Regions from separate parts of the Lysinibacillus sp. FSL R7-0073 genome, predicted to be linked through region 1. Evidence: riboswitches for the same ligand, from Rfam matches in the RefSeq annotation. Region 1 holds a riboswitch; each other region holds the start of a gene.
What was found. A riboswitch is a leader RNA that binds a small molecule or an ion and turns the genes downstream of it on or off. The one in region 1 is predicted to bind S-adenosylmethionine.
Positions count from the first base shown of each region.

Region 1 (10,644 bases):
AACATTAATACAAACATATCTTTAATAAGCCTTACTTGCAGGAATCTTGTAATGATTGAGAAAAAAAGCCCAATCAACAAGATACCATAAATAAACCAAGGTCCCCATAATATGTCATTCAATTTACCAACAACTACATCCATCTTACCCCTCCAATTTGAATTACCTTACTTTAAGTCACTATATTATTACACTTTTCAGAAAATTACAACATTATATTCAAGTAACAATAATTAAGTAAGTATCCTATTATTTGGAAGTTTTCGAAACTATTTTATTATATATCCAATCCGTCTAAGAGCATTATTGATAAAATCTCGAATATACATAAAAATCTCTTCACGCTCTACTTCATGAAATAAATTATGATAACAATTTGCCCATTCTTTAAATTGAAACTCCGTTAGCTCTTGTTCATGAAGCCAATTGCGCATTTGTCGAGTTTCCGTAATTTTATCTTTTTCAGCTGTCATAATTAACATAGGCATATTAGGAAATTCATGCTTAGGTAGCATAACTAAATTTTTCATCATCTGTTGAAGCTCACGATACCATTTGACTGAAACAACAGACATAAATGGTATATCATCCTTCATTTCCTCTCTACCCTCAACACTGCGCGTTAATGTCTCAAATGTCAGGTCATGAGTCAATTTAACATTTGCTGTTAATGCACTCAAACTCGTTAAAGCATTTGATAATTTACCTGGTAAAAGCTTCAAATGCAGCCAGGGTGATGTCAAAATAATACCTGCACACTCATACTTTTTCTTTTGCATGGTATGAAGAACTAAAGTAGCACCTAGTCCATGCCCTATTACAAAGGTTGGTAAATTATATGAAAAGGCATTCTCAATGAGATTTCTTGTATATTTATTGTACAATTTGAAGTCCTCATCATGGACACGCGCAAATCTTGCATTGATGCCATGATTCGGTAGATCCCCCATGACTATGTGGAAGCCTTCCATTCTTAATTTTTCTATAAGCCATGCATACCAACGGTGGTTTTCATAAGCACCATGAAGAATAGCAATCACAGCCTTTGCTTGTCCATCAGCTTCCCATTTCCACATTCACATAGTCCTCCTAAAAAATAATTACACTTTGATTATATCGAAATAACAGCACATTTTAATTTTATATTTCCTTAAAGTTGTGTATTTGATACGATAATACTATATCTACAGAAAGAAAGAGGCGATTCTCATGATTTATCCATTTAAAGATAAAACACCAAAGATCGATCCATCTGTTTTTATTGCCGATTATGCAACTGTTACTGGAGACGTAACAATTGGAGCTGAAACAACTATTTGGTTTAATACCGTGATCCGCGGTGATGTTTCCCCAACAATTATTGGTAAACGGGTAAGTATCCAAGATCTTTGCTGCTTACATCAAAGTCCTAGGTTTCCACTCATTATTGAAGATGAGGTAACAGTAGGCCACCAAGTAACTTTACATAGCTGTACCATTCGAAAAAATGCCTTAATCGGTATGGGCTCCATTATTTTAGACGGAGCAGAGATTGGAGAGGGTGCATTTATTGGAGCCGGAAGTCTCGTGCCTCCTGGTAAAGTCATACCTCCAAATAGCTTAGCATTAGGTCGTCCAGCGAAAGTTGTCCGAGAATTAAACGCTGAGGATAAAGAGGATATGGAACGTATCGTACGTGAATACGCAGAAAAAGGTCAGTATTATAAATCTCTACAAAAATAAAAGCTTATAAAGAAATTGATCCATTATAAAAAATCCCCGCTTTCCATGACAATTTTCAAGGAATAAAGGCGAGGCATTTTTGCAAAAAAACAAAAGGGGCAGAAAAGCCCCTTTTGTTCATAATACATTAGAATAATTTTCTAACGACTTCAGCACTTTAGCACAATAGTTTACAGACGTGCTTTTACGCGTAATGCGTCAGCTTTATCAGTTTGTTCCCATGGTACATTTAAATCTGTACGACCAAAGTGACCATAGGCTGCAGTTTGTTTATAAATTGGACGACGAAGATCAAGCATTTTAATAATACCTGCTGGGCGTAAATCAAATAGCTCACGAACCCATTCTACGATTTCGCTTTCCTTCACTTTTCCTGTACCAAATGTATCAACAGCAATGGAAACAGGCTGTGCCACACCAATTGCATAAGCCAGTTGTACTTCAGCGCGTTCTGCTAAACCAGCTGCTACAATATTTTTAGCTACATAACGTGCCGCATAGGCAGCTGAACGGTCAACTTTTGTTGCATCCTTACCTGAGAATGCACCGCCACCGTGTCGTGCATAGCCACCGTATGTATCAACAATTATCTTACGGCCCGTTAAACCAGCATCTCCTTTTGGCCCACCAATGACGAAACGGCCAGTCGGATTGATAAAGTATTTTGTGTTTGTATCTAATAATTCGCTTGGCACCACAGGAGCAATCACAAGTTGTTTTAGATCAGCCTGAATTTGTTCAAGTGTTGCTTCTTCATCATGCTGTGTTGAAATAACAATTGTATCGACACGTACAGGTACGTTATTGTCATCGTACTCAATTGTTACTTGTGTTTTACCATCGGGGCGTAAATAAGCTAGCTCACCAGATTTACGAACTTCAGTTAAACGACGTGCTAACTTATGAGCTAAGCTAATTGGTAATGGCATTAGCTCAGGTGTTTCATTACATGCATAGCCAAACATTAAGCCTTGGTCCCCTGCACCAATTGCTTCAATATCTGCATCTGTCATAGAACCCTCACGAGCCTCTAAAGCTTGGTCAACACCTTGAGCAATATCTGGAGATTGCTCACCAATTGCTACAAGTACCGCTAAGTTTTCAGCATCAAAGCCATATTTTCCACGTGTATATCCGATTTCTGCAACAGTATCACGTACAATACCTTTGATATCTACATAAGTAGAAGTAGTAATTTCTCCTGCTACTAATACTAATCCTGTTGTTACAGTTGTCTCACACGCTACACGTGCATTTGGATCTTCTGCTAAAATAGCATCTAAAATGGCATCCGAAATCTGGTCACAAATTTTATCTGGATGCCCTTCTGTTACACTTTCTGATGTAAACAGTCGACGTTTTGTCATTTAGTTTTCCTCCTATTACTCTTACAAAAAGTATTTGAATACGGTACTCATTACCCATGTCAAGTCCGCTCCTAAGGATTGAACTCTCAAGCCGCTGTTGTTGTCATTTCACTTTACGTGAAAAAATAACTGCTACTTTTAACACGAGGATTTCGAAAGATCCGTCATTATAATAAGGAAAGAACTACATATACTTACCTTTACATTGATTTTTAACAATAAAAAAATCCTTTACTCACGTTACTATACATGAGGAAAGGAATAATGACTTCGTTACCTTTCACTCTTATCGTTCAAGGGATTTTCCCTTGCATCAGGTTGGCACCAACGCATGTCGTGAAATAATTCATGCAGGTTGCCGGGTTTCACAGGGCCTGACCCTCCACCAGCTCGGGATAAGAGTATCCGTTCAATTTTCATGTTACTGAAAAGGTAGAACGTTGTCAAATATTTTCTTATGTATTACTGTATAGTAAGGAAGGAACAAATAATCGCCATAAAAATTTTCATTCTTGGGTGATGATGTAAACAGAAGAAAATTAATCCCTACAACATACCTAGCATCTTGTGGTAACATATGTGTGGCTCAAATTTTAGACAATTTACTGTAGCATTGAATGTTTTCTACTCGAAAAACATTATTTTTTGTCAGTTTATTGAAAAGTAATAAAAACTCTAAAATAATTTCTTAATTAGTATAGATTATTTAACCAATTGTGTTATACTATTTTTGAAATTAAGAAAAAATCCCTCTAAATCAAGGGAATACTATAAAAAAGGATGGTATTTAATCGATGAATTCAGTAGAAATTGCAAACGAACTGAAGGAATTATTAAGCGGCGGTAACATTAACGTTCAACTTTCAGTACCACAATTAGCAGAAAAAGCTACTTCTCGTGGTGAGGCAATGTTAACAGTAGATGGCGCAGTTCGTGCAGAAACTGGCAAATACACTGGTCGTTCACCTAAAGATAAATATACAGTAGAAGAAGAAAGCACAAAAGATCAAATTGACTGGGGTAAAGTCAATCAACCAATTTCCTCTGAAGTGTTCGATAACCTGTATGTAAAAGTAATAAAATATTTAAAAGAACAAGATGAATTATTTGTATTCAAAGGCTTTGCTGGTGCTGACAAAGATTCACAATTAAGCATCCAAGTTATTAATGAATACGCTTGGCACAACCTTTTCGCTCATCAATTATTTATCCGTCCAACTAAAGACGAATTAGCTTCGCATGTTGCAGACTTCACTGTCATCTCAGCTCCTAACTTTAAAGCAGATCCTGCGGTTGACGGTACTGCTTCTGAAACATTCATCATTGTATCACTTGAAAAGAAAATTATCTTAATTGGTGGTACTGAATATGCTGGTGAAATGAAAAAATCTATTTTCGGTATTATGAACTACTTATTACCACAACAAGGTATCCTTTCTATGCACTGTTCAGCAAACGTTGGTGAAGCTGGCGACGTAGCATTATTCTTCGGTCTATCTGGTACTGGTAAAACAACATTATCCGCTGATCCAGACCGTAAGCTTATCGGTGACGATGAACACGGCTGGTCTAATAATGGTGTATTCAATATTGAAGGTGGTTGCTATGCAAAAACGATCAACCTTTCTGCTGAAAAAGAACCAGAAATCTACAATGCAATCCGCTTCGGCTCTGTTTTAGAAAACGTAGCTGTTGATCCAGAAACTCGTATTTGTGATTATGATGATGGTTCATTAACAGAAAATACACGTGTAGCTTATCCGATTCAATACATCGAAAACATTGTTGATCCATCTGTAGCAGGTCATCCAAAAACAATCATCTTCCTAACAGCTGATGCGTTTGGCGTATTACCTCCTATCAGTAAATTAACAAAAGAGCAAGCTATGTATCACTTCTTAAGTGGTTTCACTTCAAAACTTGCTGGAACTGAACGTGGTGTAACAGAGCCAGAACCAGTATTCTCTACTTGCTTCGGTTCTCCATTCCTTCCACTTCCTGCAACAGTTTATGCAGAAATGTTAGGTCAAAAAATTGACGAACATGGCGCACAAGTATTCCTAGTGAACACTGGTTGGACTGGTGGCGAATATGGTACTGGTAGCCGTATGAAACTTTCTTATACACGTACAATGGTACGCGCAGCTATCGATGGTAAATTAACAAATGTTGAAACGACACAAGATGCTGTGTTTGGTTTACACATCCCAACAGCCGTTGAAGGTGTACCTTCACAAGTGTTAAATCCTCGTGAAGCATGGGCAGATAAAGCTGCATACGATGCAAAAGCTGCTGAACTTGCAGGCTTATTTAATGAAAACTTTAAGAAATTTGCAAACGTTTCTGAAGCCATCACTACACTTGGTGGCCCATTAAAATAACGACTAGAACAAGAAAAGGGAACGATATGATTCGTTCTCTTTTTCTTTCCCATAAAACATAAATGAAGCTAATTTAGGGAGATACATATGAAAAGAAAATACAAATTACTAGTAACAATCATTACTATATTATTGGCATTATTTATTGGTGCTGGTTTTTTTGCAGGCAACTACTTTTATAATCTGGCATTAAATCCGGATACTGATAAGACAGCTGTTCTAGATGCCCCCCATAATTTAATCGATAGCAATTCAAATGAAGCTAAAGAGAAAGAGGAACGTGAGCAATGGTTTAACAAGCATTATGAGGAGAAGTCAATTCAATCCTTTGATTCTCTTAATCTGCATGCATACGCTATCCAAAACAGCCAGCCCACGGACAAATGGGCAATTATCTTCCATGGCTATTCAAGTGATGGTACACAAATGACTAAGTATGCTAAACAATTTTACGATATGGGCTATCATGTGCTCATTCCTGATGCAAGAGGACATGGTCAGAGTGAAGGTGATTATATCGGCATGGGATGGCATGATCGTTTTGATGTTGTTTCGTGGATTGACAACATTGTAAACGTGAATGAAGATGCTGATATCGTGCTATTTGGGGTTTCGATGGGAGGCGCCACTGTGATGATGGCTTCAGGCGAGGATTTGCCCTCACATGTAAAGGCAATCATTGAGGATTGCGGTTATTCTTCCGTATGGGATGAATTTTCCTATCAATTACAAGCAATCTTTCACTTGCCTTCATTCCCAATTATGCAATTCTCTTCAGTCGTGACTAAACTAAAAGCAGGCTATACTCTAGGAGAAGCTAGTGCTGTTGATCAAGTAGCAAAATCGAAAACCCCCATGCTGTTTATTCATGGAGACAACGATACTTTTGTCCCTTCGACCATGTTGAATGACGTATATGAGGCAGCAAATGGTCCGAAGCAAAAATTACTTGTTGAAGGTGCTGGTCATGGCGAGGCGGAAAGCGTAGCTGGCGAGCTCTATTGGGAAACGATTCAACATTTCTTGGAAACTTATATGAAATAATAAAGTGCCCCTTCCTTTAGAATACCTATTCATCTCCGGATGATAGCTATTTAAGGAAGGGGCTTTAATTTTTTCATTTTCTAGTGCTGCTTCATCCATTCACAAAGAGCACGTACGGTTTCACGATTTTTAGCTGGCGGGTATTGATGTGCATAATGAAGGTCAAACCATGTTTCGTATGTTTTATTTGCATCCTCTAAGAAAAATGCCAATTGTCTAGCATGCTCTATATCCACATTCTCATCCTGATAGCCATGAATAATTAACACTGGAGCTGTTATATGCTCTACTTCGAACAAAGGTGTACGAGCATCATAGGCCTCCGGTAAACGGTTTGGTGTTCCTCCGATAACGCGTTTCATCATCCGTCGCATATCAGTACGTTCCCAGTAAGTGGCCGTTGCATCAGAAACCCCAGCCCATGTAACAACAGAAGTAATATCCCTTCGTAAAATTGCTGTCCACAGAGCCATGATACCACCACGCGAAAAGCCAAAAACATGTATATTATCATTGCAAAATTGCTTCAGTACATCGACAGCATAAACAGCATCATAACGGTCTGCCCCTGCAAATTCATCTTTACCTTCACCACCTCTATTCCCACGATAATATGGTGCAAAGACGATAAAGCCTTGAGCGGCAAATTGGGCAATACGTGAGGGTCTTACCATACCTATGCTTTGCATACCCCCTCTTAAATATAAAAAGCCATCATATGTACCCTCAATCTTCGGCTCTGCTAAAAGTCCTTTTATTCGCAAGCCCTGTGACATATAAGTGATTTCTGTTAACCGTATTGCTGGATTGGGTGAAGGATAGGCACGCTTTTCAACGATATCACCATTTTTTGTCACGTCGTTTCAACTCCTCCAGCATTCTCTTCATTCCCTCATCCTTCATATGAAAGCTCAAGTTTGGATGTTGGGTAAATTTCTCATCAGATAACCACAGCATACCGGATGTTTCTAAATCAAATTCAACGTCCTCCTGCCCAGCAAATTGGGCAGTAAAAACCGCTTTACAAAATAATATGTCATCATGAACCGCATATTCTGCAAACCATTGAAGATTTTTCACACGAACACCAGTTTCTTCAAATACTTCCCTTATGGCTGCATCCTCTAGCGTTTCGCCTTTCTCCAATTTGCCTCCTGGCACCTCGACACCACGTCGTTTATGAATAGTACATAGCCACTTATTTTGATGCTTTAAAAAAACAAGGACATGTTTGGGTTCTACGGTAAACTCCCCTCTCGTAAAACTCAAATCTACGCGCAGGCCATGTAAATCTGTAAATGTTAACATATCTTCAACCTCACGTTCTTTCATGCTGAATAACAGAAGTCATTTTTCATTGCCTTCACTTACAGGCATCGGTGAATTCCTAATTTCTGTTTTGTTGGGATTGCATTTCCACTCCAGTTCCCTCTATCTTACCTAAGTTAACTATAGAGTAATCATACAGAAACAAGCAACTTTAAATATAGTTCAAGCAAACAAAAAAGCGCGCTTCAAATGAAGACACGCTTTTCATTAAATTACTCGTTCACCATCGAAATAAACAATCGGATTTTTCACAACACAATCAATATGGACATCCGCTGCATTCGCTCCACCGAATGGCACATTGCTACCGAATGCGATATGGATTGTCCCATAGACCTTCTCATCCTCCAGTACATTACCACATAACACGGCACTTTTATTAGCTCCAATACCGAACTCTGCAATGAGCCGACCATTCTCTTCGCCAAGTAACTCCAGCAATCGAGGACCATCCGGACCAATTGCTTCTACCAATCGTCCGTTTGAAATTTTCAATAATAATGGTTCCTTTAAGACACCAATATTAGCAATAGAACCATCCACTAAAATTTCACCATTTGCCGATGTTTCTATTGGCGCAATATAGGATTCACCCGAGGGAATATTACCATGCTCCCCTGCTTGGCGAATAACGCCAGTTGAACGAATACCTAAACGGTTTTCTACACTAAAAGTTAGCTCATGACCATCTTTAACAATTCGAATTCCTGCGGCCATATCAAGAAGCTGGACATATTTTTCTACCATTTCCTCAATCTCTTGCGCATCTGCATGAAGCGCACCTTTTTCAAGCATCTCTAATGTAATACCTGGCATTGTCGCTACACGACCACCTTTTTCACAGGCATTTTTACGGGCTGCTGTATGTGTCAAAGAGTGAGAGGTCAAACAAAGTGAGACATCAGCATTTGCCATAAGCGATGAAACTGCATGAATAGGCTCCTGCCCTGATTTTTCCAATAACGGCATAACCAGAAGCATTGTATTAGCCGTAATTGTTAGCCCAGCATCATAAAAGATTGTCGCTAAGTCTTGCTTTTGAACATCTGTCAAAATTAAAAGCGTTTCTGACGATTGAACATTTAAATTATTTTTTAATACCCTCAGTGCAATATCATGTAAATGCTGCATAGTAGTACTCCTTAATTAAAATTTAAATGATATCTACGAATGATTCCTTCTATTTCATTCCTAGCCTCCGTTAAAGGCCCTAAAAATTCTGGTACTCGTTGTTCAGTAAAACGATAGATGGGGCCAGAAACAGTGATAGAGGCTACGACCTTTTCATCACTATTAAATATAGGCATAGCAAGTGCCAATACATCGACGGAATATTCACTGTTACTGAGCGCATAGCCACAGCTACGAATTTTTTCAAGCTCTAACCGTATGTCATTTGCATTCGTCATTGTATTGGTCGTATAAGCAGTTAGCGGTTCATCAATAACCTTAGAAATTTGGTCATCACTTAGGAAAGCAAGCATAGAACGATAGGAAGCACCTACATAAAGCGGGGATCTACTTCCTCTTGAAACAGTAAACTTCACCTTATTCACAGGCTCCGCTTTTAGTAAAGTTAACGCTTCCAATCCATTCAAAACTGTAAATATGGCGGTTTCACCAGTAACATCCTTTAAGTTATCAAGAACAGGCATACATAGCTGATCTATGTTTAATGAATCATACATATTCATACCAATTTCCCATAATGCAATACCCAAGGAGTACTTTTTTGTTAAAGGATCCTTTGTAATAAACCCATTATTCTCAAATGTTTCAAGAATGCGATATAAATTTGTATGATTCATGTTCATCGCCATCGCTAACTCTCGACCACCCCATACAGGCTTTTCCTTTGTAAACATTTTTAAAACCGCAATTGATAAATTTAACGTCTTTAGCATATCTCTCATCCTTTTGATCTATTTATCTGTACAAACGGCTGCAAATCCCTCGCTTAAGGGGGAGTTAATTGAAAGATATAACAGCCGTAAGCACCTGATATCACTTTATCAAAAGTAAGAGAGAAGCTAATCTCTTACTTTTGATATAGGAAATCAATAGCAGCAGTAATATATACTTTTGCACAGCGTACGATATCCTCAACACGCACTTTTTCATTATACCCGTGAATACTTGGTAAATAGGCTGGCCCATATTGTAAAACCGGAATATCATACTGTCTGAAGTGTCGAGCATCACTGCTTGCCCATTGCATAACACCATAAGCTTCTAATCCTGTTACAAATGAAATATTATCCACTATTGATTGGCAAACAGGATTTTCAGCAGGGGTATAGTTGGCTACACTTTTGAAACCAAAACGTCTGATCGAATACTCAATGTCTAAGGCATCTAATTTATTCTTCAGGATTTCTGTTACTTCTTCTTGTGTAATACCGAATGGTAAGCGACAATCGACCTGTACCTTACAATAATCTGGGATAACATTGGACTTCGTACCCCCCTCAATTGTACCAATATTTACAGTAATTTTCTCTAGTACTTCTTGATATTTCAGACGGTCTTTCTCCACTTCACGCATGTATTTTTTAGATACTTCTATTAGTGGCTGTACTTCTTCAGGAATGACGATATTCATGTCCCATAATGTGCGAATTTCTTGAATAGCTCGGATTGCATCATTAATTGCATTACGACCTGCTAAAGGTGATAAGCTTCCATGTCCAGGTTCCCCATGCACCTCTAATTCAAACCAGTAGGAACCTTTTTGCCCAATTGTCGGATTTAATGGAGATGAAGGCTCTGCAATTAAACATCCATCACCCTTTACTAAACCA
Region 1 is NZ_JBBPAS010000001.1:3,684,039-3,694,682, forward strand. Features, by position in the region: gene MKY88_RS18390 (alanine/glycine:cation symporter family protein) at 1-143, opposite strand, end outside; gene MKY88_RS18395 (alpha/beta hydrolase) at 270-1,076, opposite strand; gene MKY88_RS18400 (gamma carbonic anhydrase) at 1,210-1,722, shown strand; gene metK (methionine adenosyltransferase) at 1,893-3,089, opposite strand; SAM riboswitch class I at 3,373-3,491, opposite strand; gene pckA (phosphoenolpyruvate carboxykinase (ATP)) at 3,884-5,470, shown strand; gene MKY88_RS18415 (alpha/beta hydrolase) at 5,558-6,514, shown strand; gene MKY88_RS18420 (alpha/beta hydrolase family protein) at 6,595-7,371, opposite strand; gene MKY88_RS18425 (NUDIX domain-containing protein) at 7,355-7,822, opposite strand; gene MKY88_RS18430 (aminopeptidase) at 8,051-8,974, opposite strand; gene MKY88_RS18435 (IclR family transcriptional regulator) at 8,986-9,747, opposite strand; gene MKY88_RS18440 (M20 family metallopeptidase) at 9,882-10,644, opposite strand, start outside.

Region 2 (10,644 bases), 1.1 Mb from region 1:
GATGCATGGATTGCTGCAAGTATTGGCGTTGTCCTTAGTTTACTAGTGGTGAAATTATTTTTGACGCTTGGCAACCAAACACCAACACTGAACTTTATTGAGGCAAATGAAAAAATTCTCGGGGGCTTTCTTGGAAAAATTACAGTGATTGGTTTTCTTTCTCTTACCCTATTTTCCGGAGGAGAACTATTATACTTTATTGGCATTTTTATGAAAACAGAGGTAATGCCGGAGACACCCACGCTGGCATTCGCCTTGTTGTTTAGCATTATTATTATGTATGCTGCCTATTTAGGGTTAGAGACCTTTGCTCGCTCAGCAGAAATTCTTTTCCCTATGTTTATCTTAATTTTTATTTTCTTTATTGTTTGTATTACTCCACAAATTAAGTTCGAAAATATACAACCGATTATGGAAGCATCCAAAACATCCATGTTCTATAGTATTTTTCGCTTTATGAGTGTCTTTTCTTTTTCGCTCGTTATGTTATTAATGATTTACCCTGCCAGTGTCAATGTCCAGCAATCCTCAAAGAAAGGATTTTACATAGGCACTATTCTCGGTGGATTTGTTTTAGTAACATTGATTACCCTTTCCATACTAGTATTAGGGGCAGCCAATACGGCTTACCGAACTTTTCCTAGCTATGCTTTAGCACAGAGAATCTCTATCGGCAACTTTTTACAGCGTATTGAAATCATCATGGCTTTTATGTGGATTGCCTCTATTTTTATTCGAACATTTATGTACTTTTATACGACGGTTGTGGGGATTGCACAAATTATGAAACTGAAGGATCATCGCCCACTTATCTTACCTATGGGTATCATTATGATCGGACTTTCGCAAATTCTTCACCCTGACATCGTCCATTCCGACAATTATAATAATGAAATTTGGCCCATTTATTCATTTGTTTTCACCATTTTATTACCTATCCTGCTACTCATTGTAGCCGTTATACGTAATCGGAAATCACAAGAGAATTCGGCTGAAATGGGTAATGCGGATTCTAATCAAGGGAATCAGGGTAAACCTGTTAATACAAATTCCAATCAAGATAATCAGGCGAAATCGGATAATATGGATTCCAATCAGGATAATCAGACGAAACCGGATAATTTAGATTCCAATCAGGATAATCAGACGAAACCGGATAATTTAGATTCCAATCAAGGCAATCAGGCGAAACCGGATAATATGGATTCCAATCAGGATAATCAGACGAAAGCTGTTAATACCGATTCCAATCAGGATAATCAGGCGAAAGCTGCGACTGTGGACTTCAATCAAGATAATCAGACTAACAATGCTAATACAGATAGCACTCAGGATGATCAGGAAAAAACAGATAATCCAGTTTCTACTCAAAACAATCAAGATAAATCTGCTACGACGAATTCCAACCAAGTGATTCAGTCTGAAGCTGGCAACGCTACATCCAAACAGGACGATCAGGCGACACCAGATAAAACGAGTTCTGACAAGAAAAATCTAGAATAACAAAGTCTAATTCCTTCAGCTGCTTAGAGAAGAAATTAGACTTTTCCATTGTTATTTAAATATGATATTCAATTTCGTCCACAAAATCCCATTCATATGGTGTCTCTTGGTATACGTAGTAGTTCAACCAGTTGGAGAACAATAAATGCGTATGGGCACGCCATGTATTCATCGGTGCCTTTGCCGGATCATCATTTGGGAAGTAGTTTACTGGAACGTCTATATGGATGCCTTTGGCAACATCGCGACTGTATTCATCGGCTAATGTTGTCGCATCATATTCTAAATGACCTGTAATCATAATGTTTTTATTATCTTTAGATTGCACGATAAATACACCCGCATCCTCTGAATAGGATAATAAGCGTAACTCTGGGTGATTGCGAACCTCGTCAATTGAGACAGATGTATAGCGAGAATGAGGGGCTGTAAATAAATCACTAAAGCCTCGTACTAAATCCACTGTTAAATCAGTAATCACATGAGAATAAACGCCGGAGCATTTGGCAGAAAGCTCGACCTTTCCAATCCCATAATGATGATATAACGCAGCCTGTGCCCCCCAACATATATGTAGCACAGATGTCACATTCTTTTTAGACCAATCCATAATTTCAGAAATTTCCTGCCAATAGTTAACCTCTTCAAACGGCATTTTTTCTACTGGTGCGCCAGTAATAATCATACCATCATAGCGTCGATGACGAATTTGGTTAAACGTTGTGTAGAATAATTGTAAATGAGATTTACTCACATTTTTAGATTCATGAGTAGCCGTGTTTAAAAAAGTAATATTCACCTGTAAGGGTGTATTTCCCAGTAATCGTAGTAATTGTAGCTCAGTTTTTTCTTTTTCGGGCATCAAATTTAAGATTAATATATTTAATGGACGTATTTGCTGTGTTCTCGCACGGTCCTCTTCCATTACGAAGATTTTTTCCTCACGTAAATGTTCTCCAGCAGGTAAATTTTTCGGAATATTAATTGGCATCTGGCGTTCCCCTCTCTTTTTTTGCTCCTTTTTCTAAAAATTAAAAAATCCTCCACATTCCATATGAGATAGAATGAGAAGGATTTTTTTCACGTTCACTCTTATCTCTCAAAGGAAAAACCTTTGCTGGAATTAGCACCTTTCTAACACTTGTTAGAGGTTGCTGAAGCGTCATCGGGCCAAATCCCTCTGCTTCTCTTGATAAGATTATTTAATTATCTTGAATTGTAACATGGACTAGTTAGAATATCAATAATTCATAGAATATTTTGTTATTCCTATGCATGTTCTCCATTCATTTGTTAAACACTAAGCTTGCTGTATATGGTTATTCCACATGAAATTTTATGGTAAACATGCCGCTATTATGTTACCATATATCTTTAGTAATAGAGAGGAACGTGAATACTTTGATTAATATTGAATTTCCAAAACCAGATGTAGTCATTCGCCAACGCGAACAAGATGTAAAACCAGGTGATGTCCCAATTACACCATACTTTGGTTTCATCGACTTCCACAAAATCACACGTGATAAAGGCGGCATTTTCTTATTCTATAATGAAAAGAATGAGCTATTGTTTGTCGGCAAAGCACGTAAAATTCGCCAACGCATTAAAAAACATTTTGAAGACAATGTATCTCCGATGAAAAACTATCGTGACGAGGTCTTCAAAATTGAAGTCTATGAAGTAGAAGATCCTATGGAACGTGAAATTTATGAAACGTATGCGATTAATACGTTCCGCTCCAAATACAATGTAGATAAAGTATTTTATTAATATCAATAAAAACCGAAATCTCTTTTTTAGAGATTTCGGTTTTTTATTACATCATGGTAATACGATCTATCGGCATGCTTTTTCCGTTAATATATAAGCTCCGGGCTTTTGTTGATAGCATAGACATACGGTTGAGCTTCTTTCTTTTGCTCGCTTCCTTCCTTGAAATGAATGACTAACCGATCTTCATTTGCTGCCGCGCTTGCTAGCACATTTCCTTTCGAAAACATGACAAGATAGTACGTCACGTTATCTTCATACAATAACTGAATTCTGTCTTTAGCTATAATATGTTGTTGGATATGGTCAGGAACGATTGTTAACTCCTGAATCTTAGGAGAAACCGGCAGCGGTGCAGAATCACATCCGCCAATTAAAAATAAACAAAATAATACTGGCAACATCCATTTTTTCAAGATGCTCCCCTTCCCTTATAGCTACTCTAAGAAAAATGCTTTACGTTCTTTAGCAATCCAGTCCTCAAGCTCTTTATCATCACGCTTCACTAGTCGATTGATAAGAACATCATGCCAAATATAATCCTCTAATAAATAAATATGCACTGGATCATTCGTTATAAAAGCTGTTTCCTGGTTCGACGGCGAGTGACCATAAATCATTTCTTGTCCATCAACCGATAAAATAAACCAATGAGGTGTAGAAGTCTTTCTCGTATAGTGAGTGGCTCTGTGCTGATCGATAGATGCCAGATGTTCTCCGACATATAAGGTAATGCCATGCACCTCCAAATGCTGTGATACCTCTTCGATATCCTCGCGTAAGGCATCGTACATATCCTCCCACATCGATAGGATAACTTTTGTCTCTGCTTTTTTTAATAAGGTTTGACAATAATTGAGGATCGTCTGCTTCCCTTTTAGCATTAACACTTTAGGTTCCGCTTCTTGTTCTTTCGTTTCTAATTTTTCTAATTGATCACTAATCGACGTAAAATTCGATTGCCAGCGCTGTTGAATTTGCTGCAAAAACATCTCGACAGGAATGGAAGAATACGTCGTTTGATCCGCCGTTTCCTCTTTCAAAACGAATCCCTTCTCAACAAGACCATTTAATATGTCATAGATTCTAGCTCTTGGAATTCCAGAGTTTTTGCTAACTTGGTAGGCACTGACATGACTATTTTGTACGAGCGCTGTATAGGCCTTTGCCTCATATTCTGTCAATCCCAGTTCTTTTAATTGGGCGATTAATTCATTCATATCATCCCTCCATATTTTTATTATAGGCTACTGTTGTGAACATTTGCCAATGAAAAAATTAGACTTTACAGCACCGAATAAATTAGTTACTATTTCAGTAGTAACTAATTAAGAAGAGGTGTAAACATGGTTTTCGATGTGGATGTACATATTTTAATACTATTAATTTCCTTTGGATTTCTGGCGGCATTTATAGATTCAGTAGTTGGAGGTGGCGGTTTAATTTCCTTACCAGCCTTATTGTTTGTTGGCTTAAATCCCGCCGCTGCTGTAGCAACCAATAAATTAGCAGGCGCGATGGGCTCACTCACTTCGTCCATTTCTTTTTACCGTTCTGGTCAGCTTGAAATTCGATCTGTCCTGAAATATTTCCCTCTCGCCTTCATTGGATCATTATGTGGGGCATGGACTGTTCATTTAATTAACCCAGCCCTATTAAAACCATTAATGCTTATCATGCTGGCAGCTGTTGGGATTTATACGATCTTTAAAAAGGATTGGGGTGCTGTTTCAACGGTAAAAAATCTATCTAAAACCCACTTATTTTTATTTATGATGCTATTATTTGCTATTGGGTTTTATGATGGGTTTCTTGGTCCTGGAACGGGCTCTTTTTTAATCTTTAGCTTCTTGCTTGTTGGCTTTGATTTTTTAAAAGCGGCAGGAAATGCGAAATTTTTAAATCTAGCAAGTAATGTGGCAGGTGTTTGTATGTTTGCATACTTAGGTCAAATCCATTATGTATATGGTTTAGTCATGGGGGTAGCTCAAATTGGAGGGGCTATGCTTGGCTCTCGTATGGCCATTCAAAAAGGAAGCGGCTTTGTCCGTACGCTTTTTATCATTGTGACGATGACGCTCCTTGCAAAAAATGCCTACGATTATATGATTCATTAAATAAAAACAACGCCACAGTCGAAAATCTGCGGCGTTGTTTGACATTATATGAGGAAGTGCTCGTCCTTAAATTTATGACTAGTAGCAAGACTTACGATTACAAAAATAATGAAGGAAGCTACAATAGGAATCGTAACGGTATGCATACCGAAAGCGGTCGGATAGAACCGGTCGATGAAAATATACAAAGACATACCTGAAATCATTGACGAAATGGCGCCATATTTGTTTGCTTTCCTCCAGTATAATCCGAGTACTACCGTCCAAATAAAGACTGCCTCAAGTCCACCAAATGCAAATAAATTTAACCACACTAATAAATCAGGTGGATGGAGTGCAAAGATGACAACTGCTAAGCCAATGACCGTTGTCACAATAAAACTGGCACGCTTAATTTCAGCATCACTTGCCTGTGGCTTCATGTAATTTAAATAGATGTCTTTGACAACTGTAGAGCTTACTAGCATGAGCAGTGCATTGACAGTAGACATGGTAGCGGCCATTGGTGCTGCTAAGACAATCCCTGCTAAAAAAGGCGGCAGTACCTTTAATGTTAATAGTGGCATGACTTTATCACCAATATCGATGCCAGGTAGGACAGGTCGTGCTAACACACCAATTAGATGCATCCCAAACATGATTGTCCCGATGGCAATCGTGCCAATAATAATCGCTAAGTGCATACTTTTAGAATCCTTATAACTCATCGCACGCACGGCGATTTGCGGAAGTCCGACCACTCCTACACCAATTAATATCCAAAATGTCGAAACATACAGAGGCGTTAAATCCCCTTCTGCTCCAAATGGAGATACGAAATTCGGATTTTCTGCGACCAGCGAGGTCATAATTTTATCGATGCCTCCACCTGCAATAATAGTTCCGATTAATAAAATTACAGTTCCTATAACCATGATTGAGCCCTGTACAGTATCCGTTAAAGCAACTGCTCGGAATCCACCAATAATGACATACACTAAAACCGAAATCGCAAATATAAACAGTGCCGCCGTGTAATGTAAGCCTGTTAAAGACTCAATTAATCGGGCTCCTCCTACCCACTGTGCCATCATCGCTGAAAATAAAAAGACAATAATACTAATAGCAGACAGAATGACAATGACATGGCTTTTGTAGCGTTCTCGTAAAAAGTCGATAAGCGTAATAGCTTGGTAACGACGAGCAATAATAGCAAATTTTTTCCCTAAAATCATCAGGACAAAATAGCCCGCAGGTAGCTGTGCCATTGCGAGTAGCACCCAGCCGAGCCCCTTCGTATAAGCTACTCCTGGTCCTCCGATAAAGCTACTCGCACTACCATATGTAGCTATCATTGTCATCGCTAGGATAAATCCACCCATTTCTCGACCACCAAGGAAGTACTCCTGTAGAAACGAGTTAGAAGAGCGGACATGTTTATTGGCCCAGAAACCAATTCCAAAAATAATAATTAGAAATAATAGCAATGGAAATACAACTTGCCAATGCATTAGCGCTCCTCCTCCTCATCTTCAAATGGAACCTCTTTAAAGAAGAGCTTCATAACAATCCAGATGAGCAGGATCATAAAGCCTGTCCCTGCGATACAGCTATAGAAAAACCAAGCAGGAAAACCCAAAACATACGAATAATTTGCGGGATCCCCTGCACCTAGTCCATAAGCAAAGCCAAACCAAATCGCAAAGTTGACAAGGACTAATCCAATTCCAATAAGCGCCTCTCGATGCGCAATTTTAAAGCGTTGATCTTTCACAAGACAATCCCCCTAACCTACTCTATTTTACTGATATGTTGGTCTGATGGGAAGAGATGTGAAAAAATAAGCCGTAACAAGAACTAAACAACGATAAATGGGGGTTCTTGCACGATTACCAGTCTAAAAAGCGCAAAAACCCTCGCCTATTACATTAGACGAAGGTTATTTGAAAAGGTAATTTTTATTGGATCTTTCCCCAAACATATAAGGTTTCAACGCTAAAGAATTGTGCATGTTGAATAAAAATAATAGGTTCTCCTTTTAATGAGGCTATCTTTGATGGATCTGTCGATTCCGATAATAGAAACATGAACGCTTTTATTCACATGGCGTAGCATCTACAAGCATATGCAAAGCTTTTTTATCAATTTTTCCGACGCTTGTTTTCGGTAATTCCTCTAAGAAAAGGATTTGTTTAGGAATCTTATACCGCCCTAGCTGTTGATGGCACAGATCGTGGAGTTCATCTAAAATGGTCGCCACTTGATTGTGACAGACAATGAAAGCAGTCACGACCTCTCCCCAATAGTTGTCTGCCACGCCAATTACGGCAACCTCCTGTACATCAGGATGCTGTAACATACACTGTTCGACTTCCTGAGGATAAACATTTTCACCACCAGAGATGATCATTTCTTTTCTACGTCCAACAATAAAGAAATCGCCATCCTCATCCATCATAGCTAAATCGCCCGTCTTTAACCAACCATCTTGCATGATATTGGCCGTTTCGTGCTTGTTATTCCAATAGAAACGAAACATATGCTTACCTTTTACCAATAGCTCCCCCACTTCATGAGGAGCACAATTGTGTCCAGTCGGTTTGATGATTTTAGCTTCAATGAACTGCATGCTTTTCCCAACGGCTCCTTTTTTGGCATAGGCATCCTCGCGAGCAATGAAAAAGTTATTAGGTCCTGCCTCCGTCAAGCCGTAGCCCTCTTTAAAAAATAACCCCTTCCTATAAAATGCATCGTAAATTGGATGAGGACATGGGGCACCACCTGATAAAAATACTTTCATCGAAGGAAATTGATTTTCCTGAAAATATTTCGTGGCAATCATTGCTTGATACATCGTTGGGACAAAAAGCGAGATCGTTGTTTTATATTGGTTTGTAGCTCGCAGCGCTGCCTCCGCTTCGAATTTATCACCAATAATAACAGTCCCACCAGCCATCAGTAAGGGGATACAAAGCGCATTTAAGCCACCTGTATGAAACATGGGCATATAATTTAAAGTACGATCTTTGTCGTGCAAACCCCAGCTAATAATTGTATTCATGGCATTCCAATTGACTGACTCAAAGGATAACACGACCCCCTTTGGCCGACCTGTTGTCCCCCCTGTATAAATCATGAGCCAGGGATCGTCTACTTCCATAGGTTGCTTATTAACGCTCCCATTCTTCTCTTGTTGGATACTTTGAAGCGAAAACATTTTGTCTAACACGACTGGACAAGTATCCTCCTCTTCATACAATAAGATTGAAGGGGTAGCATCCTCCAAAATTTGGGTTAGTTCTTCCTTACTCAAACGCCAATTTAACGGCACATAAATGAGCCCGCGCAGCCCACAGGCAAAGAGAACAGCAAAAAGTTGAATATGATTTTTGGCAAATATTGCGACTCTACTTCCCTTCAGTAGCTGCTGACACTCGAAAAATTGACACCATTTACTGATTTCCTCACTTAATTGCTGATACGTCCATTGCTCTGCTGTAGCAAGATTAATCAATGCGATGTGGTGAGGTGTTAATGCAGCACGTTTTAAAATCCACGCTTGCTCAACAAACATGTAGTAAACCTCCCGTCACATCATAATGGCGCCATCCACATGAAGCGTATGACCATGGACGTAAGCGGCTTCATCAGATGCTAAAAACAAGTAAGCATTAGCAATATCGCGTGGTGTGCCTAAACGCTGCAATGGGACGATGGATCGCATTTGAGCAAGGATATTTTCAGGCATTTTCTTTACCATATCGGTTTCTGTAAAGCCAGGAGCAACCGCATTGACATTGATCCCTTTCCGACCTAATTCCTTTGCCCATGTTTTGGTCATACCTACAATCGCCGCTTTTGTGGCTGCATAATTCGTTTGACCAACATTGCCATAAACACCACTTACAGAGGATGTATTAATAATTTTGCCACCCCCAGCCGCAACCATATGAGGAATGACTTCCTGTGTACAGTGAAAAACGCCTGTCAAATTCACATCTAACACTTGTTGAAATTGATCCTCCGTCATCTTTGTTAGCATTGCGTCTCTTGTAATCCCTGCATTATTCACTAAAATATCGATACATCCTACCTGTTCAATGACGGTTGCCACTAATTGTTTTACGCTCTCCCGATTCGCTATATCCACTTGTATAAATGTTGCCTTTTCACCTAATCGTTGTGCTGCAGCATTCCCCGCGTCGTTATCATAGTCAGCTATAATAACAACCGCCCCTTCTTCTATAAAACGCTCAGCAGCCGCATAACCAATTCCATTTGCGGCACCTGTAATAATAGAGACTTTATTGTTTAAGCGCATAATTTCCCCCTCCAATTTCTAAAAAGGTCTCAATTTCAGCTGTCAGCTGTGCGACATCATCCACCAATGGCGAGTGCCCACAATCTTTTAAGCTCACAAATTGAGCCTCTTTGCCTAAATCCTGAAGCAATTCTGCATTCATTTCCTCCGTAATGACTAAATCACGATCTCCTCTTAATACTAAAATGGGAATATTAATAAGTAAGGCTTCCCGTGTCCCTTTAGCCACCTCATGATCAACAGCACTTATATTAAAAGTATTCAGTGCATGATAAACTTCAGCTAAATTTCGCTGTGTCAGCATATCCTCAACATATTCTTCATATTTTTCCTTGCTCGGCTGTTGATGGGTATAAATTAATGAATTCCACAATGACTGTAAGCCTTCTCTATTTTTCGTATGATAGAAACCCTGTACAAGCTTCGTTTTCGATGTATCCACAAGTACTTCTTCATAGCTGTAAGCTCTTTTGAAGGATGCAGGGTTACCCGTTCCTAAATCCGTGTAAAATGGATAGCCACGTGTGGAAGCAGATGCTAGTAAAATCAGTCGTTGACAATAGCCTGGATAATTGGCGGCAAACTGTAGACAGACTGCTCCACCCGTTGACCAGCCAATCATATCAAAGGTTTGTAATTTTAGTGCATCCACAAATAATTTAACATCCTCACTAAAATCTCTGATGGATGCAATAGGTTGATGGTAAGAAGATCCACCAAAACCTCGTAAATCAATCGCATAAATCGTAAATTTGTCGTCTAAAGCATCTATCAATACGTCCCAATGCTTAGAGGAGGTCATATTCCCATGAACCAGCACTAAAGGATACCCTCCACCCGAACGTTTTCGATAGGCCATCGTTTCCCCATTTGCTAACTGAACCGTTTTTAACATTCCAATTCCCCCTTATCCCCAACGTATCGTAATAGCCCCCCATACATAGCCAATGC
Region 2 is NZ_JBBPAS010000001.1:2,549,717-2,560,360, forward strand. Features, by position in the region: gene MKY88_RS12585 (GerAB/ArcD/ProY family transporter) at 1-1,503, shown strand, start outside; gene metA (homoserine O-acetyltransferase MetA) at 1,559-2,494, opposite strand; SAM riboswitch class I at 2,593-2,702, opposite strand; gene MKY88_RS12595 (nucleotide excision repair endonuclease) at 2,905-3,276, shown strand; gene MKY88_RS12600 (hypothetical protein) at 3,363-3,692, opposite strand; gene MKY88_RS12605 (TrmB family transcriptional regulator) at 3,714-4,496, opposite strand; gene MKY88_RS12610 (TSUP family transporter) at 4,623-5,393, shown strand; gene panF (sodium/pantothenate symporter) at 5,438-6,883, opposite strand; gene MKY88_RS12620 (YhdT family protein) at 6,883-7,146, opposite strand; gene MKY88_RS12625 (class I adenylate-forming enzyme family protein) at 7,468-8,946, opposite strand; gene fabG (3-oxoacyl-ACP reductase FabG) at 8,962-9,693, opposite strand; gene phaZ (intracellular short-chain-length polyhydroxyalkanoate depolymerase) at 9,677-10,588, opposite strand; gene MKY88_RS12640 (3-oxoacyl-ACP synthase) at 10,601-10,644, opposite strand, start outside.
Region 2: linked by a shared signal. The riboswitch ahead of metA (homoserine O-acetyltransferase MetA) and the one ahead of metK (methionine adenosyltransferase) in region 1 are both predicted to bind S-adenosylmethionine.

Region 3 (10,644 bases), 780 kb from region 1:
ATGACAAAGAATGACTGGTTTCCATTTACCACCAATAACTTCAAGCGTAGCTTCAACACCAATATTATAAACTTTTTGCATCGTAAACCCCCTGTAATATTCAAAAGTAACTAAAAGTACTCTACGTGCCTTTTTGGTATGTATGAATAGTACTACATACGATGAAAAAAATCAAAGGAGATCGTTTTAGTATGTCACAATCAAAAAAGCCAAATGCTAAATTAACTTTACTAGCACTTGCAATCAGTGCTTTTGGAATAGGGTCCACTGAATTTATCAGTGTTGGTCTTTTACCGTTAATTACAGATAATTTCGGTATATCTTTAAGCACAGCTGGCTTAACTGTTTCAATATACGCATTAGGCGTTACTGTTGGAGCTCCATTATTAACAGCCTTAACATCTCGCCTTAGTCGAAAAACTGTTTTATTGCTTGTCATGACAATCTTTATAATTGGAAATTTAACCGCAGCTATGGCACCAAATTTCTCAATTTTATTAATAGGACGTATTATTTCAGCATTAGCACACGGTGTGTTTATGTCCATCGCTTCTGTCATAGCGGCCGATGTAGTTGAACCAAATAAACGTGCAAGTGCCATTGCCTTTATGTTTACTGGACTAACATTGGCTACTGTGACTGGTGTCCCGCTAGGTACATTCATTGGACAAGTAACAGACTGGCGTATGTCGTTCATCTTCATTGTTATTATAGGGATAATTGGTTTAATTAGTAATGCTTTGTTAGTACCAAGCCAATTATCAAAAGGTAACCCAATATCAATTCGTGATATCGGTAAAGTATTAGGTAATATTCGAATGTTATTAATCCTTTTCATTACAGCAATTGGATACGGTGGTGCATTTGTTGTTTACACATATGTTTCACCTATACTAGAGCAATATATGGGTTATTCGCCACACGCGGTAGTTATTATATTAGTTGTCTATGGTATTTGCGTGGCTATTGGTAATACACTAGGAGGCCACTTTGCAAATCAAAATCCACTTCGTTCCATCTTTATTATTTTTGTAGGACTTGCATTAGCTTTACTTGGCATTGGCTTTACTCTTGAATCGCCAATTATCGGGTTAATCATGGTACTAATAATGGGCCTATTTATGTTCATGAATGTCCCAGGCCTGCAACTATATGCAGTTATACTGTCTGAAAAATATATACCATCAGCTATATCAATGGCCTCTGCATTGAATATTTCTGCTTTCAATATTGGTATATTTTTAGGTTCCTATATTGGAGGCTTTATTATTCGTCATCAATCATTAGCACACACTCCTCTTTATGGATTCTTTATGGTTATGCTTGCAGCGGTCGTTACACTCTTATGGCTACTTTTTGATAAAAAGAAACAATAGTGCTCTAAACTTCATTTTGTATAAAAAAGATGTAGAAAATATGTATTGTTTGTTTTTATGTTGTATCCTATAATTTATTTGAATCAAACGAGAATGATTATCATTCTAAATTAAGATAACATTCAATCTGTTTTAGTAAATTTATAGGAGTGAATTAACATGCGTATCAGTCGATATTTTACATTTGTACTTTTCCTTGTACTGATGTTCGTTTTAAGTGCCTGTGGTTCAAATGAAGCACAAACAAATTCCGAGAGTGAGAATCCAACAAAAGAAGATACACGAGTTGTAGAGGATGGGTTTGGTGAAGTAACAATTCCAACAAATCCACAGCGAGTAGCAGCCATCTATATGGAAGATTATTTAACTGCCTTAGATGTCAAACCCGTTGTGCAATGGTATCACCCATCCTGGGGTAAACAAGATTATTTAGGCTTAGACGTACCTGAATTTGACGTTACAGGTAGTATGGAAACGTTACTTCAAGCTAAGCCGGATTTAATCATTGTAGATGGTGCGGCAGATAAGGCAAAGTATGAAGAATATTCTAAGATTGCGCCTACTTATCGCTTAAAAGAAGAAATACTACAAGATCCACGTGAGATTGTGAAAACGATAGCTGATGTTTTAAATATCCCTGAGAAAGCAAATGAAATCGTTGATAAATATGAGGAACGTGTTACTAATTTAAAAGCTAAGTTAGATGAATCAGTTGGTGACGAAACTGTTGCCGTTGTTCGTTTAAATGTTGCCGATAAAACATTGGCATTATTCGGAATGAAGAATCGTTACACGGGCTACATTTATACGGAAGCTGGTTTAACTCCACATCCATTAGCTCGTGATATGACAGAGTTCCAAGAGGTCTTGTCTGAAGAAGCTATTCCAGAATTAGATGCTGATCATATTATACTCTTCCCTTCAAATGGCACTTGGGAAACTGAAGAAAATCAAGAGGCGATTAAATGGTTAGATAGTACACTTTGGAAAGCAGTTCCTGCTGTAAAAAATGGACAAGTTTATATTGCTGATCGAACTTATTGGCAGTCTGGTGCCATTACTGCAAACCTACTAAAATATGATGATCTTGAGAAATGGTTTGTGAAATAATTTACAAAAGAAAGCTCTTCATGGGGCTTTCTTTGTGTTGTTTTCCAAATTTAAACTTTACTTAGGAGTGCGTGGACAATGGGTAATTTAACACAAATCTATCATTTACAATCTATTTCATATACTATTCTTTCAGTGGATATGCAGCCATATAGCAATACATACTATTCGCTTTTCATCCTTATTAGTGGTAACGGAACACTTAAGACAAATCATGAAACTATCCACCTTATGAAAGAAAAATGTGTGGTTATTCCACCTAATAGCCATGTCGAAATTCACACTGCTGATGAGCCTCTCTGTTTATACCAATTGACATTTAACACGATCTATCTTAGTGAATCCCATGCTCCTCTTAGTCTCTTTACAAGTGTTAGAGAACTACGACTTCTTCCCTTTTCTCAATGCAATAGACTATTAGAGGCTATTTATCGGTGTCGTCAAGCAAAGGATGAACACACTATTTTTGAGCAGCATGTTCGTTTCCAAGAAATGATGCTATTTATTTTTGAACAAAACCAATCGAAGCCTATTCTACAAAATGATCGTCAATCTGTAGAGCAATCTATCCAATATTTGCACAAACACTTTGGAAGAGATTGGACTGTTGAACAGTTATCAGAGCTGGCAGATGTTCCAAGATGGAGTTACTCTCGTATTTTTAAAGATATTACGGGGCAGATTCCTCTTCATTATTTAAATAGTATACGTATTGAAAAAGCCAAACAGTTATTAATGACAACTAATGATCGTGTATTTGAAATTAGTCAGTCCATTGGCTTTAATAACGAATATTATTTCAATCGTCGTTTTAAAGAGCATGTAGGAATTTCCCCAGGACAATACCGACGAAGTCAGAGCAATAATGTACGTGTATTCGCACCGTTCTTAGAGGACTTCTTTGTAGCTTTAGGTATTACACCCATTGCTCAATTCAGTCATTCCAAGTGGGGAAAACAAGACTATTTAGGTTTGCAGGATGTGCCCGATATTGATGTACAGTACGGAGAAGTGGATCGCCTCTTTCACTATAAACCAACTTTAATTATGTTAGATGCTGGTATAGAGCGTTGGGAAACTTGTCTGCATTTAAATAAGCTGGCCCCAATCTGTCACCTAAACCACCCTGGGGAGGATTGGCAATCGACCCTATTTAAAATTGCTGATTTAACAGGGAAAACCGCTATGATGCAAGATATTATCACGGAATATGAGGATAAGGTACAGAAGGCCCGACGAATTCTCGGTAAATCCGTTTACGGGCAAAGAGTGGCATTTCTTCGCATTTCAGCCATTGGCATTACGCTGTATGCCGGCCCTGAATGCGGTTATACAGGGCCAATCCTATACCGTGACTTAGGCTTAACGCCTCATCCATTAGTATGGAAAATACCGCTTAATCAGCGTAAAGCTCACCTGACATTAGATCAGCTGCTACAACTAGACGCTGATCATTTATTTATCACCTTCGACAAGCAGCACTCCTTTTATGAACATGAAGAGCGTACTATTTTAAAATCTTCTATGTGGAAAAACCTAAGTGCAGTTAAGACTAGCTGTGTTTATGAGGTCGACTTTTTAACGTGGATGAATTATGGAATCCTATCACATAGCAAAAAAATAGATGATGTATTAAATGTTCTTGGTTAAAGTACAAAAAGGAAGCACGCCATGGTTTCCTTTTTTGTTTGTTTAGCATGTCATTTAACATATTATATTTTACACTCCTGTACAGGAATATTTTTATCCAAACACCTAAAAAGATCATGCTACATAAGATAAGATATCAGCTTTTGGATAGGAGGAACTGAATTGTATTATAATCCTTATCCGTATTTTGTTCACCCCTACCATTACCCAATACCGTCGACAGCCCATCACCTTGCAGCTAGACCTTTTTCTCAACATTTAGCAATGCCGACCAGTAATAGTCCCTTTCCCCCTGTAGATACACAAAAACTAATATCTTCAGCTACGCGGATAAAGGCGATTATGCAGCAAGCGCAATTACTTACGGATAAAATTGATAGTTCTCAACAATTTGCGCATGATTTAAAAAATGCTGCACAACTTTCAAATAAAACAGAGGTCGAAAAATTGATTACATCCACAGGCATCACTACAAAATTCGAAACCAACTATACACCAGACAATTTTAGAATACAGCTCATGGATAGTGGTTGCTGTAGAGTAACGTTAATTTTGAATTGGTAAATAAAATTTTTAACCCTGTAATCCTATCAAAGTTGTAAACTATAAAAATATATGCTAAAGTATTCGTAATATTATTTCTGAAAATTCTTATATTCTATTTCTTATCAAGAGAGACGGAGGGATCGGCCCGATGAAGTCTCAGCAACCAGCTCAATCAGTATGGTGCTAATTCCTTCTGGCAAAATCTAAGCCTGAAAGATGAGAAGACGAACTACCCATGTTTGATTCCGGGAGTCCTCTTCTATAGAGGACTCTTTTTTATTTACCATTACTTTTAGAAAGCAGGAAATTAAATGTCTAACGAACTTTTACAAGCATTGCACTTACTAAAATCAAAACAATGGGTCGATTTGACACATACCTTCGGCCCACATTCACCTCATTTTTTCATGTTTGAAGATGCTAAATTTGAAACATTATTCTCTCATGATGATGGGTTTTTCGCACAGCAGTTTACTTTCCCCGGACAATATGGAACACACATTGACCCACCTATTCACTTTGTAAGAGATACTCGTTTTCTAGATGAACTAGAGCTTAAGGAGCTCGTTCTCCCGCTTATCGTTATTAATAAATCACAAGAGGCTACTAGTAATCATGACTTTACACTCAGTGTACAAGATATTCTAGAATTCGAGGCACAATATGGACAAATAGAAGAAGGTACTTTTGTGGCACTGCGAACAGATTGGAGTAAGCGTTGGCCCGATAAAGAAGCCTTCAGTAATAAAGATGTGGATGGCCATAATCATATTCCGGGTTGGGGCTTGGAGGCATTACAATTTTTATTTAAGGAACGTAAAGTAAGTGCAATCGGTCACGAAACTTTTGATACCGATTCTGCTACTGATTTCCGTCAAAGCGGCAAATTGGATGGAGAATATTTTGTCCTTGATCAAGACACTTATCAAATTGAGCTTATGACTAATTTGGACAAGCTTCCTCCAAAAGGGGCTATTATTTTTAATATTGTACCTAAGCCTGAAAAAGCATCTGGATTCCCCGTACGATCATTTGCCATTTTGCCATAACAAAAAGTCGGTATGAATCATACCGACTTTACTTTTGTACGTTTCTTTTTTTTAATAGATAATAAACCATTAACATGACAAGGACAAACAATAAGATGACATAAATACTGTAATGGGACAAATAGTAGCCAACGAAACGCCACTTCTCCCCCAATACTTTTCCTAATGTTATAAATGTGAAAGTCCATATAAATGCTCCTGTATAAGCAAAGAAAGCGAATTTCTTATATGGATAATTATTAATAGCCGCAATGTAGGCTGTCAGATGGCGTACACCTGGAATAAAATAGCCAACGATTAATAAAAAAGGGCCCACTTTCTTAAACATTTTTTTAGTAAAATCAATTTTTTGCTCAGTTATATGAATCTTTGGCCCATATTTCTGCAAGAGCGGTAAACCAAATCGGCGGCCGATATAGTAGCTTAAAGTAATACCTCCCATTGCGCCAATCAGAGCGCTTACTAACGCTGGGATATGTTCAAGACTTTCTCGATAAACACTATAGCCTACATATGTTAAAAATACTTCATCAGGAAGTGGCAACCCAACAATGCCTCCAATTAGGATCACAATGATGCCAAAATACCCGTAATGTTCAATTAGAGATTGCACATGCTGTGCCATTATCCAACCACCTAACACATTGTTCTATACATTCATAACTATCATCCAAAGAGTTTCTCAAGCATCCAATTTACTACCTTATATATCGTTAAATAATGTGTAGCTGACGTAAAGCAAAATCTATGCCACCTTCAATGGATTTCTTTGTAACAAAATCTGCAACATTTTTTAGAGCTTGGCTACCATTTCCCATGGCAACCCCGAGGCCAACCTGCTCTAGCATATCTATATCATTCTCTCCATCTCCAAAAGCAATTGCATCCTTAGAATTAATCTCAAAATAATCTAGTACAGCCTTTACAGCTATCGATTTGGACACATCATGCTGTAAGACATTCACAATATAAGGATGCCATCGTTGCTGTAATATATTCGAAAATTGACAAGCTAATCTTTTTCCAGCCTGTTCATCCGCATAGAGACACATAAGAAAAACCTCTTCATCGATAATGCTGTCATTTTTAACGGGAAAATCATGTAAAGACAATGTCTCTTGCATCGCGCTTAAGGCTAATGGATTTTGTATAGCATTCATCGTAAGTTGTTCGGTAAAAAATGTTAAGGAATGCTGTTGTTGCTGTGCAAAAGCTTGAACATTTTGAACAATGCCCTTATCAATCGGAATTTTATGTATGACAACATCCTTGTGCTTTACATATGCTCCATTTGCTGTAATAAAGGTTTCAATCCCCAAACTTTTCAGCTCATCACACATGGATAACGGCCTTCCTGTCGCAGCCACTAGATGAATCCCTTTATCCTGTAGTTGGTGAATGGCCTGCCTTGTACTTTCTTCCACAGCGCCATTCTCATAATTGATCAGAGTACCGTCCACATCAAAAAATACTATTTTATATGTCATTTCCTCCACCCTTTCACACCAAACTTTTGAACTATACAATTCGAATTGTCTATAAAATAAATTGTATATAATTCGACAAAATCCACTCGAACTATATAACTTACTTTAAGTACACCGATAAATACTATTACATGCTTATTTCTAATGATATTTAACTAAAAATGTAAGAATTATTTTTATTTTAATAATTCTAAAGGAGTATACCAAAGAACACAGAATTGTTAAAATGATAGATAATGAATTAAATACATTGAACGATTATCGATTGCGTATAAATAGAACAAAAGAAATAATAATTCTAGAGCATGCAAAGGAGTTGATTCTTATGGCATTTAACATCTACTACTATGAAAGTAGCGTAGATTGTAAATTTTGCAAAAAGCATTTTACAACGTATAAAGTACGCCCAAATCGATATAAAATTATCGAGGAACAAACAGATTTCATGCCCGTCTATGATGGCCTAAACCCTTTGCTGTATGAAGTTGCTGTGTGCCCACATTGTGGGTTTGCTTTCCATAAATCCATGACGCGGACATACGGACCTTTCATGCAGCTCATAGATGAACTATACATTAAAGAGCTACAGAAACCTATGAATATCTGTCAGGAACGTACAATCGATGATGCCATTATAAGCTTTAAGCTGGCCTACCTAGTATCTCGCGCATCAATGGAAGAATCGCTTTTGATGGCTAATTTTGCTTTAAAAATTGCCTGGTTATATCGTTTAAAAAAGGACGAAGAATCTGAAAAACGCTACCTTTTTGCCGCTAGAGATTTTTACAGTAAATCATTTGCATCTAACCAGGAAGGTGGAGAGCGAATTCAATTTTTACATGCCGAGCTAAGCCTCCGACTTGGTGATATGACAGAAGCTAAAAAAGGATTTTCAAGATTAATTGCCGATAAGAATGTCTCGCCAAAATATCGAAAGCAAGCACGTAATCGTTGGGAAAATTATAAATATGATGAACAACCTATAACCGTTAATGAAAGCATGAATTGATGTGACGAAGAGAGGATTAGTTATGTTGCTATTTCAAAAAAAGATAGATGTGAGAGAAGAGGATATTTTTTCAGAGCTACATCATTTTTTATTAAGAAAAAATAATCGTTATTTAACAAACGAAGAGGTTGTGACTTTGACAGGTGTATCATCTGAGCTACTGTATAAATGGGTCAAAGCTGGAAAGTTAAAAAATTCAATTTTCCCTAATTTGGGTGCACCTTGTGAAAGATGTGGACAAATAACACAAGCAAAACTTTGTGTGAGCTGCTCCTCCTCCATTATTGGTACCCTAAAACAAGAGGAAAAGGATCGTGCGTGGTTCAACCAGATTCAACGTAACCATGTTAGAGCTAGTACGTATCATTATAAATAGCTACTGAGCATCTCCGTTTGTACTTCTTCCCTTACCCTTACAAATGGAGATGCTTTCTTTTTTTACAACCATTCCAAATTTAAACAAAATTTAAACAAACTCCCCCTATGCTTTAAACTTTGCCCCCTATACTAAATATCAACATAAAGAAAAGGGCTGATTTTTAATGAAGATATATAGGAAACGTAAAGTTATTATAAGTATGGCACTAACAAGTTTAATAGCATTCAGTGGCATAACTAGTGCCTTAGCGGCTGTCCCTGCAATAAAAGAACAGGAAAACTATGGCATGGTGCAACAGGCTAGGACTTCTAATGAGACATTACAGGATTGGAAGAAATGGGCGAACGATCATGCGTATAGCCTGTCTTCCATCCAACCTGAAGCAATTAGTGCGCAGAAAATCCCATCTAGTAAATTTGAGGATTTAGAAATGCTAAAACCCTTATTACACGATAAACGCATTGTCTTTTTAGGAGAAAGCTCTCATGGTGTCGCACAATTTAATCTAGCTAAAACACGTTTAATACAATTTTTGCATCAGGAAATGGGCTACAATGTTCTAGCCTTTGAAAGTGGTCTGGGCGATGTCATGAATGCCCAAGGAAAAATCGATAAACAAGCTGCTCTACAAACAATGAAGGATGCTATTTTTGGAGTATGGTGGACAAAAGAAACGTTACCTCTATTTGAATACGCAAAAACAAGTCAAGCTACAGAAAAACCTCTTGTTCTTGCAGGCTTTGATATTCAACAGCAAGGAGCATTTACGAATGGGGATTGGTTGCAAAATCCTCAATTGGCTCAGCAATTCAGTGATTCCGAGAAGCAACTCACAGAGTGGAGCTCTAGCAAAGATCTAAAAGGCTACCAGAAAGAAAAAACAGCTATTATCAACGTGTATAAACAAGTAAAATCTCAAGTTCAGATGAAAGAAAAAGAGCTTCAAAAGGCTTATCCGAATGAACTTCAAATAGTAAAACTGATGGAGCGCACTTTAGCAGACCGTATCCGTTTGGCAGACGAATATGTAGAGCTAACAATTCAGTCCAATATCGAAATGGAGCAAAATATATATGAATCATTTTTAAAAACAATGGAGTGGCGCGATCAGGCGATGATGGAGAACTTACTTTGGTTAGCTGAAGAAGTTTATCCAACAGAAAAGTTTATCGTTTGGGCGCATAATGACCATGTTCGTAAGGCACAATCGGACGTAATGGGCTCCCCATATCCAGTTAAATTAATGGGTGAACGTTTACCAGATATCTACAAAAAATATAGCTATGTATTAGGTCTATATATGACAAGCGGAGAAACTGCCAATAATATGGGTGAGACGATGGCCGTTTTACCACCTATAAAAGGATCTATCGAAGATATTGTATCTTCAGCCAACAAACCTTACACATTCATTGATTTACGTAGTCGTCAAAATGAACGTGGTAATTCATGGATGTTTGAACCTCGCTTATCCTATAGCTGGGGAGTTATACAAGAAAGCCTTGTTCCACGTGATCAATATGATGGTATTCTTTTAATTGATAAGGTGAATAAACCAACATATGTAAAATAACTTTTATAATATAGCAAACTAGTATCCTAGTTTGCTATTACTTTCTAAGTATCCATTGATATCGTTTCCCACTCTTCGTTTTGATGACCGATCAACCAGAATAAGGCTCTACGTCTTTCCATAACAATACTTTCATTCATTCCAACAGGAGCCGGTCGTTCTTGTATACGACTATCTACGCACGCCCAGTGTAATCTGAATATCTTGTCGGCTTCATCCATTATTTCTTTCTGACTACGCATCATAATTTGAAGATAAAATTGCTCAAACGTTTCGCAGTTAGAAATAACTTGAATAGCGTACTCACAATCACATACTTCATCAGGAAAATCAAGCTCTTTAACAAATCCCAGTACCCAAATCAGTATCCAATAAGCTTCATATTGCCATGAAATATTAATGGCTTCTTGTGCATTTGGTTGTTGATCATATAAAAAGGCCCTTTCATTGTCCGTTAGATTTGCC
Region 3 is NZ_JBBPAS010000001.1:4,466,665-4,477,308, forward strand. Features, by position in the region: gene MKY88_RS22445 (winged helix-turn-helix transcriptional regulator) at 1-81, opposite strand, end outside; gene MKY88_RS22450 (MFS transporter) at 192-1,376, shown strand; gene MKY88_RS22455 (ABC transporter substrate-binding protein) at 1,536-2,486, shown strand; gene MKY88_RS22460 (AraC family transcriptional regulator) at 2,565-4,136, shown strand; gene MKY88_RS22465 (hypothetical protein) at 4,299-4,700, shown strand; SAM riboswitch class I at 4,799-4,905, shown strand; gene MKY88_RS22470 (cyclase family protein) at 4,994-5,731, shown strand; gene MKY88_RS22475 (DedA family protein) at 5,760-6,356, opposite strand; gene MKY88_RS22480 (Cof-type HAD-IIB family hydrolase) at 6,445-7,218, opposite strand; gene MKY88_RS22485 (DUF2225 domain-containing protein) at 7,544-8,227, shown strand; gene MKY88_RS22490 (hypothetical protein) at 8,250-8,603, shown strand; gene MKY88_RS22495 (erythromycin esterase family protein) at 8,770-10,179, shown strand; gene MKY88_RS22500 (DUF4272 domain-containing protein) at 10,224-10,644, opposite strand, start outside.
Region 3: linked by a shared signal. The riboswitch ahead of MKY88_RS22470 (cyclase family protein) and the one ahead of metK (methionine adenosyltransferase) in region 1 are both predicted to bind S-adenosylmethionine.